One region of the Rossellomorea sp. NPDC071047 genome, then DNA from elsewhere that is predicted to be linked to it. Evidence: riboswitches for the same ligand, from Rfam matches in the RefSeq annotation. Region 1 holds a riboswitch; each other region holds the start of a gene.
The links. Region 1 has a riboswitch for S-adenosylmethionine ahead of metE (5-methyltetrahydropteroyltriglutamate--homocysteine S-methyltransferase). Riboswitches for the same ligand answer to the same signal wherever they lie in the genome.
Positions count from the first base shown of each region.

Region 2: linked by a shared signal. The riboswitch ahead of ACQKFO_RS13635 (O-acetylhomoserine aminocarboxypropyltransferase/cysteine synthase family protein) and the one ahead of metE (5-methyltetrahydropteroyltriglutamate--homocysteine S-methyltransferase) in region 1 are both predicted to bind S-adenosylmethionine.
Region 3: linked by a shared signal. The riboswitch ahead of ACQKFO_RS15665 (sugar ABC transporter substrate-binding protein) and the one ahead of metE (5-methyltetrahydropteroyltriglutamate--homocysteine S-methyltransferase) in region 1 are both predicted to bind S-adenosylmethionine.
Region 4: linked by a shared signal. The riboswitch ahead of mmuP (S-methylmethionine permease) and the one ahead of metE (5-methyltetrahydropteroyltriglutamate--homocysteine S-methyltransferase) in region 1 are both predicted to bind S-adenosylmethionine.

Region 1 is NZ_JBNNJT010000006.1:326,431-330,627, forward strand. Features, by position in the region: gene metE (5-methyltetrahydropteroyltriglutamate--homocysteine S-methyltransferase) at 1-2,287, opposite strand, end outside; cobalamin riboswitch at 2,441-2,625, opposite strand; SAM riboswitch class I at 2,695-2,805, opposite strand; gene ACQKFO_RS20050 (hypothetical protein) at 2,901-3,098, opposite strand; gene thiC (phosphomethylpyrimidine synthase ThiC) at 3,076-4,197, opposite strand, start outside.
Region 2 is NZ_JBNNJT010000003.1:344,504-348,700, reverse strand. Features, by position in the region: gene ACQKFO_RS13645 (DUF302 domain-containing protein) at 52-435, shown strand; gene ACQKFO_RS13640 (trans-sulfuration enzyme family protein) at 559-1,698, shown strand; SAM riboswitch class I at 1,794-1,913, shown strand; gene ACQKFO_RS13635 (O-acetylhomoserine aminocarboxypropyltransferase/cysteine synthase family protein) at 2,163-3,458, shown strand; gene metX (homoserine O-acetyltransferase MetX) at 3,539-4,197, shown strand, end outside.
Region 3 is NZ_JBNNJT010000004.1:285,589-289,785, reverse strand. Features, by position in the region: gene ACQKFO_RS15670 (CTP synthase) at 1-1,246, shown strand, start outside; SAM riboswitch class I at 1,589-1,695, shown strand; gene ACQKFO_RS15665 (sugar ABC transporter substrate-binding protein) at 2,190-3,275, shown strand; gene ACQKFO_RS15660 (sugar ABC transporter ATP-binding protein) at 3,292-4,197, shown strand, end outside.
Region 4 is NZ_JBNNJT010000002.1:605,605-609,801, reverse strand. Features, by position in the region: gene mmuM (homocysteine S-methyltransferase) at 1-741, opposite strand, end outside; gene mmuP (S-methylmethionine permease) at 710-2,122, opposite strand; SAM riboswitch class I at 2,216-2,322, opposite strand; gene nei (endonuclease VIII) at 2,460-3,284, shown strand; gene ACQKFO_RS10955 (FtsX-like permease family protein) at 3,357-4,197, opposite strand, start outside.

The DNA of each region.
Region 1 (4,197 bases):
TCATGAGCATCTCTTCACGCACTTGTTCCGCCGCTTCCACCATGGTTTTAAGCGCTAAGACAGTCTCATCGATTCCACGTGTTTTCAAACCACAATCCGGATTGACCCAGAATAAATGGGGATCCAGCACTTCAAGAGCCCGATGTATATTACGGATTAATTCTGCACGCTTCGGCACCCGGGGACTGTGTATGTCATATACCCCCAGACCAATCCCTTTGTCATACGTATTGTCTTCAAACACATGGATCAATTCCCCATGACTTCTTGATGTTTCAATCGAAATCACATCAGCATCCAGATCACTGATGGCATCTATAATATCTTCAAAATCCGAATAGCACATATGAGTATGGACCTGGGTTTGGTTCTGTACAGATGAAGTGGCCAATTTGAAAGCATATACGGCAGCCTTAAGATACTCCTCCCAATTTTCACGCTTTAAAGGAAGCCCTTCCCTAAGTGCCGGTTCATCGACTTGTATCATGCGAATCCCATTGGCTTCTAATTCTTCTATCTCTTTTTGGAGAGACAGCGCGATTTGATTAGCTACTTCATAACGTGAAACATCGTTCCGAACAAATGACCAGTTTAGAATCGTGATAGGACCCGTTAACATCCCTTTAACCGGTTTATCCGTTAATGATTGAGCATATACGGTTTCTCTAACGGTCATAGGTTCTTTAAAATTCACATCACCATATATGAGCGGTGGCTTCACACATCTGGAACCGTATGATTGTACCCAGCCATACTTCGTAAATTGGAAACCTTCTAATTTCTCACCAAAGAATTCAACCATATCCGTCCGTTCGAATTCACCATGTACAAACACATCAAGGCCGATTTGTTCCTGAATTTCAATCCAGCGTTTGATTTCTGCATGAATATATCGTTGATACTCCCCATTAGAAAGTTCTCCCTTCCTCCACTTCATCCTCTGCCTTCTCACTTCCGGGGTTTGAGGAAAACTGCCGATTGTAGTGGTTGGTAGAAAAGGTAATGAAAAGTACTTGGCCTGTTCCAGTTTACGAATATGGAAAGAATCCCTTCTCCCGACATTATTGGGATGCAATTCTTCAACCTCTTCCTGCACATGTCTATTCTTACGCAACGGGGATTCGTTTAAATTCTTAATCGCCGTTACACTTTGAGCGATATCATCTTCTATTGTTTCGGCTCCGTAACAAATGCCTTTTGTTAAAATAGTGATTTCATGCAATTTCTCATCAGCAAATGATAGCGCGTCAATGAGAGGTGCCTCAAGTGTTTCTTCATTCTGCAAGGTTACAGGTACATGTAGTAAACTGCATGATGGCTGTATGATCAAGCGCTCACTCGGAACATAGCCTGCAATGACCGATAGACGTGAATGGGTATCAGCAAGATTGCTTCTCCAAATATTCCTGCCATCAAGAATGCCTGCTGCCAAGATTTTATCCTTAGGGAATCCGAATTTTTTCAGCGCCGCCAGATTATCATTACGATCATGCACAAAATCCATCCCTATGCCATCTACCGGGAGTGTTAACACCTGCTGGTACCTTTCCAAACTATCATAATAGGTTTGAAGGATGATCTTTAACCCGGGGCAGGACTCCTTAAGAATTTGATAGACTTCTTTGAATTGATCCATCTCTTCATCCCTGATGGAGGTACACAAAATCGGTTCATCCATTTGTACCCACTCTACACCCTCTTCCTGTAATTCACGCAATACCTCAGCATAAAGGGGGACAAATCGATCAACAAGGGTTCTATAATCACCGGTTTCATACCCCTTAGACAATTTAACAAAAGTGAAAGGACCTAAGATAACCGGTTTCCCTTTTACCCCTGTTTTTTCTTTTGCCTCTCTAAAGAAATGAAGAGGACGATTTTCCACCAACCGGGGTACGAGCCCATCAAGTTCAGGCACGAGATAGTGATAGTTGGTGTTAAACCATTTTGTCATTTCTAATGCCACCGCGTCCTTCGCGCCTCTGGCCATTTCGAAATACGTTTCAAGAGAAACCTTACCCCCACTATAATGAAACCTCTCGGGAACCAAGCCGAACATGACGGCTGTATCAAGCACATGATCATATAAGCTGAAATCTCCAACCGGAACCAGATCAATCCCCTGATCTAATTGCTTCTTCAAATGGTTGACTCGAATTTCCTCCATTTGTTCTAAAAAGGAATCCTTTTCAATCTTCCCTGCCCAAAATTGTTCCAGCGTCTTTTTCCATTCACGCTTTTCACCGATCCTTGGATATCCTAAATTCGAACTGATCACCTTACTCATTCATTCCTCACTCCTTATTCTGATAGGATTGTCATCAACTAAAAAATCTCCCTTTCAAATGGAAAGAGAGATTCATACGTATATCTAACTAGAGTCGAGACAAACTGGTTTTCTCAACACGCATTCCTCACCCCTCTCTATATCCACGTAGAGCATAAGCGCATACAACAGGCAGGTCTCCTGACTTAGGTTCACAGCTTCTTATCCCTTCCCATTTCAACAGAAATAGTGGTTGAATGATAAGTCGCTCCCCATCACAGTGGCGGGACCGTGCCGGATTTTCACCGGTCTTCCCTTTTAGCTGAGCATGACTCAGCACCTATTGCATTTGTCTATTTAATTTTTCTTTCATAAAAACGAAAAGCCCTCTCTTGAGATAGAGAGGGCTTCATGTTTATGAAAATCCTCTCTTATTTTCCAAAGCCATTTGCTTTGCAGGAATTAGCACCTTTTCAACACATCTGTTGAATGGTTGCCGGGTTTCACAGGGCCAGTCCCTCCACCTCTCTCAATAAGAGTTACACATATTTATTTACTATTCCGAAATTTGTACTAATCGTAGCACGGTACATAAAAGCTGTCAAAAGAAATTTAATCAATAGCTTACACTTTTCTAATAATAGGTACTTTCTACATAATGACATTTGATGCAAGATCTGGTTACATCAGTTTCATAGAAGACATGCCTGCAGTTTTCCTGAATGCTCTTCACTTCTTTTTCGAGTTGGATGACTCTCTGATTGAGCTTTACGATATCATTCTTCAATTTGAGTACATGACAAAGAGGTTCATCGATAGATGTTTGATCCATTTTCCACAAACTCCTTCGATTTTTCTTCCAATCCTTTTTCTATTTCCATTTGAGCTTCATCAAAGCTTTTCTCCTTCATACCCCTTATATCATGTGATATTCTCATTGAACAAAATTTCGGTCCGCACATGGAACAAAAATGGGCCGTTTTTGCCCCTTCTGCAGGAAGTGTTTCATCATGATACTCCCTTGCACGTTCCGGGTCCAGGGATAAATTAAATTGGTCATTCCATCTAAATTCAAATCGAGCCTTAGAAACGGCATTATCTCTTACTTGTGCCCCTGGATGCCCTTTCGCTAAATCCGCTGCATGTGCTGCTATTTTATAAGCAATGACACCCTCTCTCACATCATCTTTATTCGGTAATCCCAGATGCTCTTTCGGTGTTACATAGCACAGCATGGCTGTTCCAAACCAACCGATCATGGCAGCCCCGATGGCGGAAGTAATGTGATCATACCCGGGTGCAATATCTGTCGTTAATGGCCCCAGGGTATAAAAAGGAGCTTCATGACAGATTTCCATTTGCTTATCGACATTCTCTTTAATCATGTGCATCGGTACATGACCAGGGCCTTCAATCATCACCTGTACATCATGCTTCCAAGCAATTTGGGTTAGCTCGCCTAATGTTTCAAGCTCGGCAAACTGTGCTTCATCATTCGCATCCGCAATTGATCCGGGCCTTAAACCATCTCCTAAGGAAACGGAGATATCATAGGCTTTTAAAATCTTACATATATCTTCAAAATGTGAATAAAGAAAGTTCTCTTTATGATGGGCAAGACACCATTGTGCCATGATTGAACCTCCACGGGAAACAATGCCTGTTGTACGATCAGCCGTCAGATGAATATACCGCAATAATACACCTGCATGGATGGTGAAATAGTCGACACCCTGCTCCGCCTGTTCAATCAATGTATCCCTGTACACATCCCATGTAAGATTCTCAGCAATTCCATTTACTTTTTCAAGTGCTTGATAGATCGGTACCGTACCAACAGGGACAGGGGAGTTCCGAATGACCCACTCCCTTGTTGTATGAATGTTCTTACCTGTTGATAAGTCCATTATGGTATCGGCACCCCAACGAGT
Region 2 (4,197 bases), on a different contig from region 1:
TACTCTATGAGGTATTAACAGAATGTGAAAGAAAAAGGAGGAGATGTGAACATGTTTCATTACACTAAAGAAGTCTCGATGAGTGTGAAAGAAGCAGTGGAAGCGGTAGAATCCAGTCTAAAAGACGAAAGCTTCGGTGTACTATGGAATCTCGATCTTGCTCAGAAGCTGCAGGATAAAGGCCTTGATTTCAAAGAAGAAGTAGTCGTATTAGAAGTGTGTAATCCACATGAAGCTAAGAAGGTACTGGAAGAAAGCATGCTCGTAAGCTACTTCCTGCCTTGTAAAGTAACAGTATATACAGAAGGCGGAACCACCAAAATAGGTATGGCAAAACCAAGCAAGCTGATCGAAATGGTGGATAACGATGAACTGAAAAACCTGGCATTGGATATTGAAAATCGCCTGATCGGATGTTTAGATAACGTTCAATAAACGAGGAGCACCTGTTGCAATGGGACAGGTGTTTTTTTATGCCTCCGGATACATCCTACTCCTCACAATCTTCTGAATATGATACACTTTTAAAAATAAATAGATTCAGGAAGGATGACAGAGATGAAGTTCACAACGAAGGTCGTACATAGTCAATTAAAAGGGACTGAGGAAATCCGCAGTAAGACGACGCCGATTTACCAAACATCTGCCTTTTCTTTTACATCTTTAGAGGAGCTGGAGGGTTTCTACGAAGGAAAGTCTCCGTATCTCTACACAAGAACGGGAAACCCGAATACAGACGAGCTTGGTAAAATGGTGGCAGACTTGGAAGGAGCTCCAGCAGGTGTCGCTACCTCTTCTGGATTATCGGCCATTCTTGTAGGAATCCTCGCTGTTGTGCAATCAGGGGACCATATCATTGCTGCCGAGGATTTATACGGCGGTACGTTTCATATGTTAAAAGAAGAGCTTAAGACATTTGGCATATCTACTTCTTTTGTGAATTTTACGAGTGTTGAAGAGATCGAGGAGGCTCTAACACCACAAACGAAACTCCTATACAGTGAGACGGTGACGAACCCGTTTATGCGGGTAGAAGATATTTCAAGAATAGTTGAACTTGCTGAGAAACATAATCTGAAAACCATGATCGACAACACATTTGCCACACCGTTTCTGCGCCGGCCTTTCCTGGAAGGGGTCGACCTGGTCGCTCACAGTGCCACGAAATATATCGGTGGACACAGTGATATCACAGCAGGAGTCGTCGTGGGAAAAGAAGAGCTTGTTCAAAAAGCGAGAGAGAAAGTTGTCAACATCGGGTCGAACTTGAGTCCATTTGAAGCGTGGCTGACTTGCAGAGGGGCAAAAACACTCGCTCTTCGAATGGGAACCCAAGCAAGTAATGCAGAAGTTCTGGCGGCGGACCTTCGTTCAAATGAATTTGTGAAGGGAGTCTATTACCCAACCGATTTATCGGATAAGGGAAATGGCGCTATCGTTACGATCGAACTATCCAGCACATGCGATATCAGCACATTCTTCAAATCACTTGGATGGATTAAAATCATTCCTTCCCTCGCCGGTGTAGAGACGACGGTTTCCTACCCATTGGGAACATCTCACCGTGCTCTACCGAAGGATGCTCAGGAAAAACTCGGAATAAACACACATGTCGTGCGCATATCGTTAGGTATTGAAGACGGGGAAGACATCGTCGTGCAATTTAACCAAGCGATTGCAGCTTCGGTTAAAAATTAAATAATGTAAAAATTCTAAAAATACTCTTGACGTCGAGGTTGGTTACCCCTTATAATTCATCTCAACGCAAGAATTTTCACATTGACAACTACATGCTCTTATCCAGAGAGGTGGAGGGACTAGGCCCGATGAAACCCGGCAACCTTCATGTGCGCAATAATGCGTCACATGAAAAGGTGCTAATTCCTGCAGGCGATCTGCCTGAAAGATAAGAGGAGGACCCTATTAAATTAGACCCTCTTCTTAGGAAGAGGTTTTTTTGTTTTTTCCTCTTCTATCTTCTTAGTAAAACACATTTCAGACATTGGGGGTGTTCAGCAAGAATGTTTGGAGATATCAGCTGCTGATTTTTTGAGAAATTTCAGCAGCTGAAAAAAACATCTTTTCTAACAGCTGAATATGTCAACTAACATTTAAACAAACCCAATCCCAATCCCAAAAAACCATTTTAGGAGGAATTCCCAATGACAAAATCATTCGATTTCGACACACTACTGCTTCACGGTGGCCAGGAGCCAGATCCATCCACAGGTTCAAGAGCGGTGCCCATTTACCAAACAACATCCTACGTTTTCGATAACAGTGATCATGCGGCTAAATTATTTGCCCTTGAAGAGCCAGGCAACATCTATACCCGTATCATGAACCCGACGGTCGATGTACTGGAGAAGCGCCTCTCTCTTTTAGAAGGAGGAATCGGAGCACTAGGGGTTTCATCCGGGATGGCTGCTATTTCTCTATCAATCTTGAATATCGCCGGAGCAGGTGATGAAATTGTAGCAGCTACCAATCTTTACGGTGGAACCTATAATTTATTCTCTACCACTCTTCCGAAATACGGAATAAAGGTTCATTTTGTAGATCCGACTGACCCGGAAAATATCCGCAAAGCGATCACTCCTAAAACGAAAGCCGTATTCGCTGAGACAATCGGAAATCCAAGTCTACATGTGCTTGATATTGAAGAGGTAGCAAAAGTGGCTCACGACCATCACATCCCGCTGATCATCGATAATACCTTTGCCACTCCATATGTATGTAAGCCGATCGAGTATGGAGCTGATATCGTCATCCACTCTGCAACAAAATGGATTGGTGGTCATGGAACGGCAATCGGGGGAGTCGTCATAGACGGTGGGAAATTCGATTGGAATCATGAAAAATTCCCGGGATTCACGGAAGAGGACCGGAGCTATAATGGACTTCGCTACGCACAGGATGTGGGGCCGGCTGCCTTCATTACAAAATTAAGAGTGCAGCTGCTTCGGGATTTGGGAGCGTGCTTAAGTCCACAGAACGCATTCCTTCTGTTACAGGGATTAGAAACGCTGCACCTTCGCATCGAACGTCATACAGAGAATGCCTTGAAGATCGCAGAGCATTTAGATCAGCATAATGGCGTTGCGTGGGTATCCTATCCGGGATTGCCGCAGCATCCGTCCCATAAACTTGCTCAAAAATACTTGAAAAATGGAGCGGGGTCCATCGTCGTCTTTGGAATTAAAGGTGGAAGGGATTCCGGACGGAAAGTAGTCGATAACATTTCCCTTTGGTCCCATGTTGCCAATGTAGGGGATGCGAAATCACTGATCATCCATCCGGCTTCCACGACCCATCAGCAATTAAATGACCAGGAAATCCGTGCGACAGGGGTAACCGAGGATCTTGTGAGACTTTCTGTTGGATTAGAGTCAGCGAAGGACCTGATTGAGGACTTGGATCATGCCATTGAAGTCGCATTGGAAACATCACGGGTATAATAGGATATTTTTAACCAGCGGGGGTATACCGATTGGAATCCTGATCCCCCCGCCACAACACCAAAAAAGGAGGTGGAGGAATGGAGAAGCCATGCACATATGAAGTTAGCTCCATTACCATCCCATCCCTAACATTAGAGTCAGGCACCACGTTGAAAAATGTAGATCTTACGTATGAACGAACAGGAAACAAAGACGGACCGACCATCCTGGTTTGCCATGCCCTCACCGGGACCCATATCGTAAAGGGGGCGAGTGAGGACCGCGGCTGGTGGGATGGACTGATTGGTCAGGGGTCGTATATTGATACCGAACATTTTAATGTGATTGCCTTTAATGTCTTAGGAGGATGTGAAGGAAGCACGGGACCGACGTCCACCAATCAACATACGGGAGAGCGTTACGGTCCGGACTTCCCGAGTATTACGATAAGGGACATGGTCCATGGCCAATATAAAGCACTCCAAAAACTGTCAATCGACCACATCGAAGCGGTCATCGGAGGATCACTGGGAGGAATGCAGGCCTTAGAATGGGGAGCCCTCTATCCTGCCTATATAAATAAAGTATTCGCCCTTGCCGTTACTCCTGCCTTAAATGACTACGGTCTCGCCTTTAATCACATCGGAATCACAGCCATTGAAGAGGACCCCGACTTTCAAAAAGGCCATTATCCACCAGACTCCATTTTAAAAGGGTTGGAGATTGCCAGAATGGTTGGAATGGTTACGTACCGGAC
Region 3 (4,197 bases), on a different contig from region 1:
CGAAATCAAAGAACGCGTATACCGCGCTGGACGCGAGACGAATTCAGATGTCGTAATCACGGAAATCGGTGGAACGGTCGGGGATATCGAATCTCTTCCTTTCCTTGAAGCCATTCGCCAGATCAAGAGCGATGTAGGCCGTGACAATGTGATGTACATCCACTGTACTCTTGTTCCTTACATCAAAGCAGCGGGTGAAATGAAAACAAAACCGACTCAGCATAGCGTAAAAGAGCTTCGCAGTCTAGGTATCCAGCCAAATGTCATCGTCGTTCGTACAGAAATGCCAATGACTCAAGACATGAAAGACAAGATCGCGTTATTCTGTGATATCGATAAAAATGCCGTAATCGAAGCAATGGATGCAGACACCCTATACTCTGTACCACTTGCTCTTCAGGATCAAAAGCTTGATGAAATCACATGTCAGCACTTGAAACTGAACTGCCATGAAGCAGATATGACCGAGTGGAATGAACTCGTAGATCGAGTGAAAAACCTGTCCCGTAAAACAAGAATCGCCCTGGTAGGGAAATATGTTGAGCTTCAGGATGCGTATATCTCAGTAGTGGAAGCCCTTCGTCATGCCGGTTATCATTTCGATAGCGACATCGAGGTAAGATGGTTGAACTCTGAGCTGATCGACAGCGCAAACGTAGCAGAAAAACTGGCAGATGTAGATGGAATCCTTGTACCAGGCGGTTTCGGTGACCGTGGAGTAGAGGGGAAAATCGCTGCCACTCAATATGCCCGTGAAAACAAGGTACCTTTCCTTGGAATCTGCCTTGGAATGCAGCTGGCATCTGTAGAATATGCGCGTAATGTACTTGGTTTGGAAGGAGCTCACTCAGCAGAGTTGAACCCTGAAACGCCATACCCTGTCATCGACCTTTTACCGGAACAAAAGGACATCGAAGATCTTGGTGGAACACTGCGCCTAGGACTATACCCATGTAAGCTGACAAAAGGTTCAAAAGCCTATACAGCCTACGATGGAGAAGTGGTTTACGAGCGCCACCGCCACCGCTTCGAATTCAACAATCACTACCGTGAGCAAATGGAAAAAGCCGGCTTCATCTTCTCAGGCACAAGCCCTGATGGCCGTCTTGTAGAAATCATTGAGCTAAGCGACCACCCATGGTTCGTCGCATCTCAATTCCACCCTGAATTCACATCACGCCCGACACGTCCACAGCCTCTATTCAGAGACTTCGTGGAAGCGTCACTTGCGTATGGTGAGAAATAAGATTTGATTTTGGAACTGCTCTCCCTGGTTTGGGAGGGCGGTTTTTTTATTTTATATGGTGCAGGTGTCCGATTTTTAAGGGGGATATGAATTTATCGACCGTTATTGAGATTTATCAACCGTCAATCCGAAATATCGACCGTTATTCAATTTTATAAACCGTATTTTCAATATATCAACCTAATTTTCAGGATATCGACCGTTCTACAATAAACGACAAATTTCGTGAATCTCCTCTTTATTCCTGTCTAGAAAATTTTCCTAAAAAGAATATTGACAATATTCCCACATATCGTTAATATATCGTTTATAGCGCATGCGAACTATATCAAATTTCATATTCTCTTATAAAGAGTTGGCAGAGGGACTGGCCCGATGACGCCCGGCAACCTACCGTTTAAGCGGAAAGGTGCTAAAACCTGCAGGAAGAATTTCCTGAGTGATAAGAGTACGTTTATTTATACATAAACCTCTTTTCTCTTGGGAAAAGGGGTTTTTTATTTGCAAAGACTGTTTTCGTAAACTTAGTTGCTTTTAAAGGGAAAGTGCTGGTTGATTTCAGGGCTCCAGGCGCTCGCTTTCCGCGGGGCGTGAGTTGAGCCTCCTCGGGCTTTGCCCTGTGGGGTCTCAACTTTCCCGCTATACCCGCAGGAGTCGAGCACCTTCCGCTCCAATCAACTCTAAGCATGAGTCATGAAAAATAGACAAATATAAATACCTACAAGACAGAAAAACTGCATTTTTCAGATGTACGGAGGTCGATAATAGCTTTTAAAGTAGAGATGCTTTTTAGATTTCTCTGTCCTACTGAGCTCTGTCTCACCATCCAGCACATACTGGTTGACAGAGCCTTTGCAGATCCCGGTTTTAAAACAACAACTATCTTTATGAAAAGAGTATTAAAAAAAATTGAGGCAAATCACCTCGGGAGGAGAAAAGAACGATGAAAAAAGCAGCATCAATACTCGTATTACTCGCACTTATTCTCAGTTTAGTGGCTTGTCAGCCAAAGGTTTCCCAGGAGGCGGACGCAGACAGTGGAGATAAGAAGGAAGCAACTTCCGATCATCCGTTAGCCAATAAAAAGATCGCACTTATTATGCAAATCAATTTAGGGACTTTTTCCGCTCAATACATAGAAGGTGTCAAAGAGCAGGTGGAAAAGTTTGGAGGAAAGGTTCAAGTATTTACGTCTGAAGGAGACCTGGCAAAAATGTCTTCCAACCTGGATGCGGCCATCAATCAAAAGTTTGATGGGATCCTCATCGATCATGGAACGAAGGAAGCGCTGCAATCAGGGGTGGAAAAGGCGAAGGAACAAAACATTCCGGTTGTCGTGTTTGATGCGGATGTTGCTTCAGAAGAGGTGACCGTGCTCGAGCAGGGGGACCAACAAATGGCTGAACAAACCTTGACGAAGCTTTCAGATGAGATTGGCGGCAAGGGGGAGATCGTGAAGATTTGGGTTGCAGGATTTGCCCCGATGGAAAGACGCCAAGTGGCCTATCAGCAATTTTTAGAAAAAAATCCTGATATTAAAGAGGTGGCGGCCTTTGGAGCGGCTACTCAGAATACAGCACTGGATACACAGGCACAAATGGAGGCGATTCTGAAACAGTATCCGAACAAAGGGGACATCGATGCTGTCTGGGCAGCCTGGGATGAATTTGCAAAAGGTGCCGTCCGGGCAATCGAAGCAGCAGGGAGAGACGAAATAAAAGTCTATGGAATCGACATGAGTGATGAAGACCTGCAAATCATTCAAAAAGATGGAAGCCCGTGGGTTGCTTCAGCAGCAGTTGACCCGAAAGATATCGGCCGCGTGCAGGTCCGTTTCTTATATCAGAAGCTGGGTGGCCAAGAAACGCCTGAAAAAGTAAAGCTTGAGCCGGTCTTTATTGAAAAGGAAGCATTGCCTGAAGAAACGATCACGACCGATCAATTACACGAGCATGTAGATGGCTGGGGAGCAAGTGAGCAAGGCTATACAGATGAATTGAAAAACCTTGAAGGATCGTTCACAGAGTAGAAAGGAGTTAGAAACGATGACGTCTCCACTGTTAGAAATGATTGATATCAATAAAACCTTCTCAGGAGTGAAAGCCCTAAAGGCTGCAAGCTTCGATGTGAAAGAGGGAGAGGTTCATGCTGTGTTGGGGGCGAATGGCGCAGGGAAAAGCACGATAATGAAGATTTTATCAGGAGCCTATGTACAGGACAGCGGAGACATCATCCTTCACTCCGAAAAAAGAGACTATCAATCTCCGAAAGAAGCGAAGGAGCATGGCATCCATTGCGTATACCAGGAAGTGGACACGGCCATTGTCCCGGAACTTTCTGTAGCGGAAAATATCGTCCTTGATCAGTTCTCACAAAAAGGCTCCTTCTTTATTACCAAAAAGTCATTAAAGAATGAAGCGTGGGTGGCACTTAGACGAATTGGGGCAGAAGCGATACCCCTCTGGCAGCCGGCGTCACACTTAAGTCTCGCTGAAAAGCAGCTGGTGCTCATTGCCAGGAGCCTGCTTCAAAAAGCGAAAGTATTGATTTTGGATGAACCAACGGCACCTCTAAGTTCATCTGAGACGGAAAAATTATTCCGTGTCATAGAAGATTTAAAGAAAGAGAGAGTAGGGATCATTTTTATCTCTCACAGGCTTCCTGAAGTATTTCAGCTTTCCGATCGCATCACAGTCATGAGAGACGGGGAGACCGTTGGAACGTACGGAACATACGAAACAACCTCGCAGAAGATCATCGACGCCATGCTTGGAGGAACATATAGAGAAGAGTTTCAGAAAAGAGGACTTCCGATTGGTGATACGCTTTACGAAGTGAGAGGACTAAAAGACGGTCAAAAGGTGAAGGATGTCCATTTATCCGTTAAGGCAGGAGAAGTAGTCGGAGTGGTCGGGCTTGTGGGAGCGGGGAAAACCGAGCTTGCCAAAGCT
Region 4 (4,197 bases), on a different contig from region 1:
TACGCTTATCGCCTTCTCGGCCGCAGGTATAGGTGCACAATTCACACCAATTGCAGCGATTTGTTCATCGTCATTGAACACACGCGCGCACTCTTCAATCCCCGTTCCATCACTTATCGTCTCTCCATCCTTTAATGAAAAAGACAGCCAGGCCCAGGTATCGGGAAATTCTTTCAGAAGTGAAGCTAGTACCTTTGCTTCCTGCAAGGACGGGATGGTTTCGAATGCCAACAAATCAGCTCCCGCCTCCACTAATGCCTGGATTCTCGGAAAATGGAAATCTGCTAACTGTTTATCGCTTACTCCATAGTTCCCCACGTATTCAGAACCGTCAGCAAGGTATGCCCCGTAAGGTCCTACAGAACCTGCAACGATTGGCTTCGGCCGATTCGAATTTCCCTTCTCTTCCTTCCAGAAGTCATCTCGGGCCTGTTTGGCGAGAGTAACCGTTTTCTTGATTAATTCCAGAGCTTCAGGTTTCTCTATACCTCGCTTTCGAAAACCATCCACCGTCGCCTGGTAGCTGGCTGTAATCGCACAATCGGCTCCTGCACGGAAATAATCAGCATGAACCTTCTCAATCGCTTCCGGTTTTTCAAGGAGTATACTGGCAGACCAAAGGGGATCGTTTAAATCAAAGCCATGGGATTCCAGCTCTGTGGCTAATGCTCCATCTATAATCAGTTGGGAATGTATTTGTAAAATAGCATCAATGGGATTTAGCTTCAGTTGATTCGACATTACCTCTTCCTCTTTTCTTTATGTATTGTGTTAGATAATAGCTTCCATAGCAAAGGGCTATAAATGGGATCCCGCAATAAAGGGCTATCCTCTGAGTGGTATCAAAGGCAATGCCGATACAAGAAGCTAGACAAAGCAGAAATGCCGCAATGGGAACGAGTGGGTAGAGCGGCGTCCGATAAGTCAAGTCTTTCACGTCGTTTCCCTCCCTTATGTACTGTCTTCGAAATAGAAATTGGGCAGCACTAATGCTCATCCACACGATTACTACCGCAAGGCCAGAGATCGACACCAATGCGATGTAGACCGTCCCCGGTGCAATGATGCTTGAAAGCAATGCCAGCCCCCCTCCCAGCATGCTGCAAACTATCGCATTGAGAGGGACTCCCCGATCAGTCAATTTGGCAAAAACCGGTGAGATCATTTGCTTATCTGAGAGCGACCACAGCATTCTGGAGGAAGCATACAGACCGGAGTTTGCCGCTGATAAAATGGCCGTTATGATCACAAAATTCATGATATCGGCGGCATACGGGATTCCAATCCGACCAAGCACCGCTACGAAAGGACTTTCCAATACACCGGCTGACTGGCTCGGTAATAAAGCGGATAATACGACAATCGTCCCTACATAAAAGATGATCAATCTCACAAGCGTGGTGCGGATGGCTTTAGGAATCGATTTGGATGGATTCTCTGTTTCTCCCGCCGCAACCCCGATCAATTCTGTTCCTGAAAAGGCAAAATTGACAGCAAGCATTGTCATCAAGATGGCAAATGCCCCATTCGGAAACAACCCTGAATTTGTGATATTCGAGAAAAACGGAGCGGGCTCTGAATGACTGAGAGAGATGAACCCGACGATCGCACCTGCCCCGATCACAATAAACGCAACGATCGCAATCACTTTTACTAAAGAAAACCAAAATTCAGATTCAGCAAAAAAACGCACAGACAACGTATTAAGCACAAAAATCAACGCAGCAAAGACCGCGCTCCAGATCGATACACTAATCGAAGGAAACCAACGCTGCATCATCAAACCAGCCGCCGTAAACTCCGACCCCAATGCCACTGTCCATGTCAGCCAATACAACCAGCCAACAGTGTACCCGGTCCCAGGTCCAATGAACTTTGCAGCATAACTATGAAAGGATCCTGTTTCCGGCATATGGACAGAAAGTTCACCTAAACAAAGCATCACAAGATACACCACCAGCGCCCCAACCAAATAAGCAAGGATCGTCCCAAATGGTCCTGCCTGATGAATCGTATACCCCGAACTCAAGAAAAGCCCGGTTCCGATCACCCCTCCAAGTGACAGCATCACTAAATGACGTGTCTTCATCGCTCTTTTAAAACTCTGTCCTGCGTTTTCCATCAAAAACACCCTTCCTTCTAAATATATTGTGGAATGGGTAGACAAACAAAAAACGCACCCTGAACGAGTGCGTCACCGACAAATAAAAGATTGCTCCTATCTATCAGGGTTTGAGTCACCCGCTGGAATTAGCACAGTATCTTCACAGACCTGTTGCTGAGGCTTCAAAGGGCCAGTCCCTCCACCTCTCTGGATAAGAAATATGTAGATTTTTTAAAACTCTATCAATATATTGGAATAATGTCAAGACCATGAAATAGATGAGTAGCCCAGCCTATCCGAATGTTACTTTGGGAAGAAAAAAGGGAACAACTATACTAAAAAAGGAGAAACTGCCATGCCAGAAGGTCCGGAAATCAGACGAGCCGCAGATTCCGTTGAACGTGCTCTAAAAAATAAAACCGTCGAAGATATTTATTTTGCCTTCCCTCATTTAGAAGACTACGGGGATCTGCTAAAGGGGTCAATCGTGACGAGGGTCGATACGAAAGGAAAAGCCATGCTCATCCGCTTTGACAATGGGTACACCATCTACTCCCACAATCAGCTTTACGGGAAATGGTATTTCAGAAACACATATAACTACCCGAAAACAAACCGTCAGCTCCGGTTGGCCTTACATAATGAGAATAAATCGGCACTTCTCTATAGCGCATCTGATATCGAGGTTCTTCGTGACGAAGAAGTGCCCGGGCACCCATTCGTCTCAAAAGTCGGCCCCGATCTTTTAAGCGAAGAGGTATCCGTAGATGAGCTGATGGAACGGATGAAGGATAAACGATTCCGAAACCGCAAATGGTCGATTCTATTGCTGGATCAAGGTTTCGTAGCAGGTATCGGAAATTATTTGCGATCTGAAATCATGTTTGTTGCTGGTATACACCCTTCCCTCAGGCCAGTTGACTGCACAGAGAAGCAATTGAAGAAAGCTGCACATAGCATCAAGGATTTAGTGAGACAATCGTATGAGACTGGTGGGATCACCAATGATCTCGACCTAGCACAGAAACTGAAAGGACAAGGAGTGAAGCGTTCCCGCTATCGTCACTGGGTCTTTAACCGGGAAAGTGGATCCTGCTTCATCTGTGGAAGTGAAATCGAGAAGGCGGTGGCAGCTTCAAGAAGGCTGTACTATTGTCCTGTTTGTCAGGGACTAGAATGATAACGATAAAAGGGTACGTGGCTTTCTTAATGCCTCGTACCCTTTTATCAGTTTAACGTCAACCCACAGTTTCTATTCCGTACTCCGGTTAATCGCTTCTTTCATGGAAATCCCTTTCAACTTTCGATGGTTCAGCCATAGGGATACATAATACGATGTGATGATGATGATAAAACTGATGAGGACACTCATCCAGTCCAGCTTTACGGGAATCGTCACATTCATCTCTGAGGTGATCGAATTCATAAAGGCTGAAATCGACAGGAGCGTCACGGGAATGCCTATCACATACCCAAGGATGATAAACCAAATATTGTAACCTATCATCATGCTCATGATTGATTTCTCCCGATAACCGATGACTTTCATGAGTGAGATTTTGAATGAATTTTCTTCAATTAATAATGAAATCAGTATATAGATGATGATGACAGCAATGATGGCAGCAACAAAGGCAATCGCTGCTACTCCATAGTTCAACGGCTTGATCATTTCCTTGAATCCGTCAATCGTATCGGATGATTTGGATATCGACACGATCTTTTCTTTCGGTAGCGTGAGTTCTTTGTTTGAATAAATCTCTGTATAACTTCCTGAAGGATAGTCATTTAATTGGTTGAATTCCTCCAGAGGCATATAGATCATACTTCCGAGATACGATACTGCGATGTGATCAATGGTGAGGGTAAAGGATTTATCCGTCAGTTCATTTGTCACATGAATCGAATCACCTTCTTGAATCCCTAATTTATCCGAGAGGGACTTATTCATGATGACTGAATTGAACTTGAGCTTTTCACCGCTGGAGTCCTCTAATCGAATGGCTGTATTATCCGGTTTCAGGCCTGTAATCGACAAACTCTCCTTATCTGTGGTAAATGGGGCCACAGCTCCGATCTGTCCCGATTCAGGA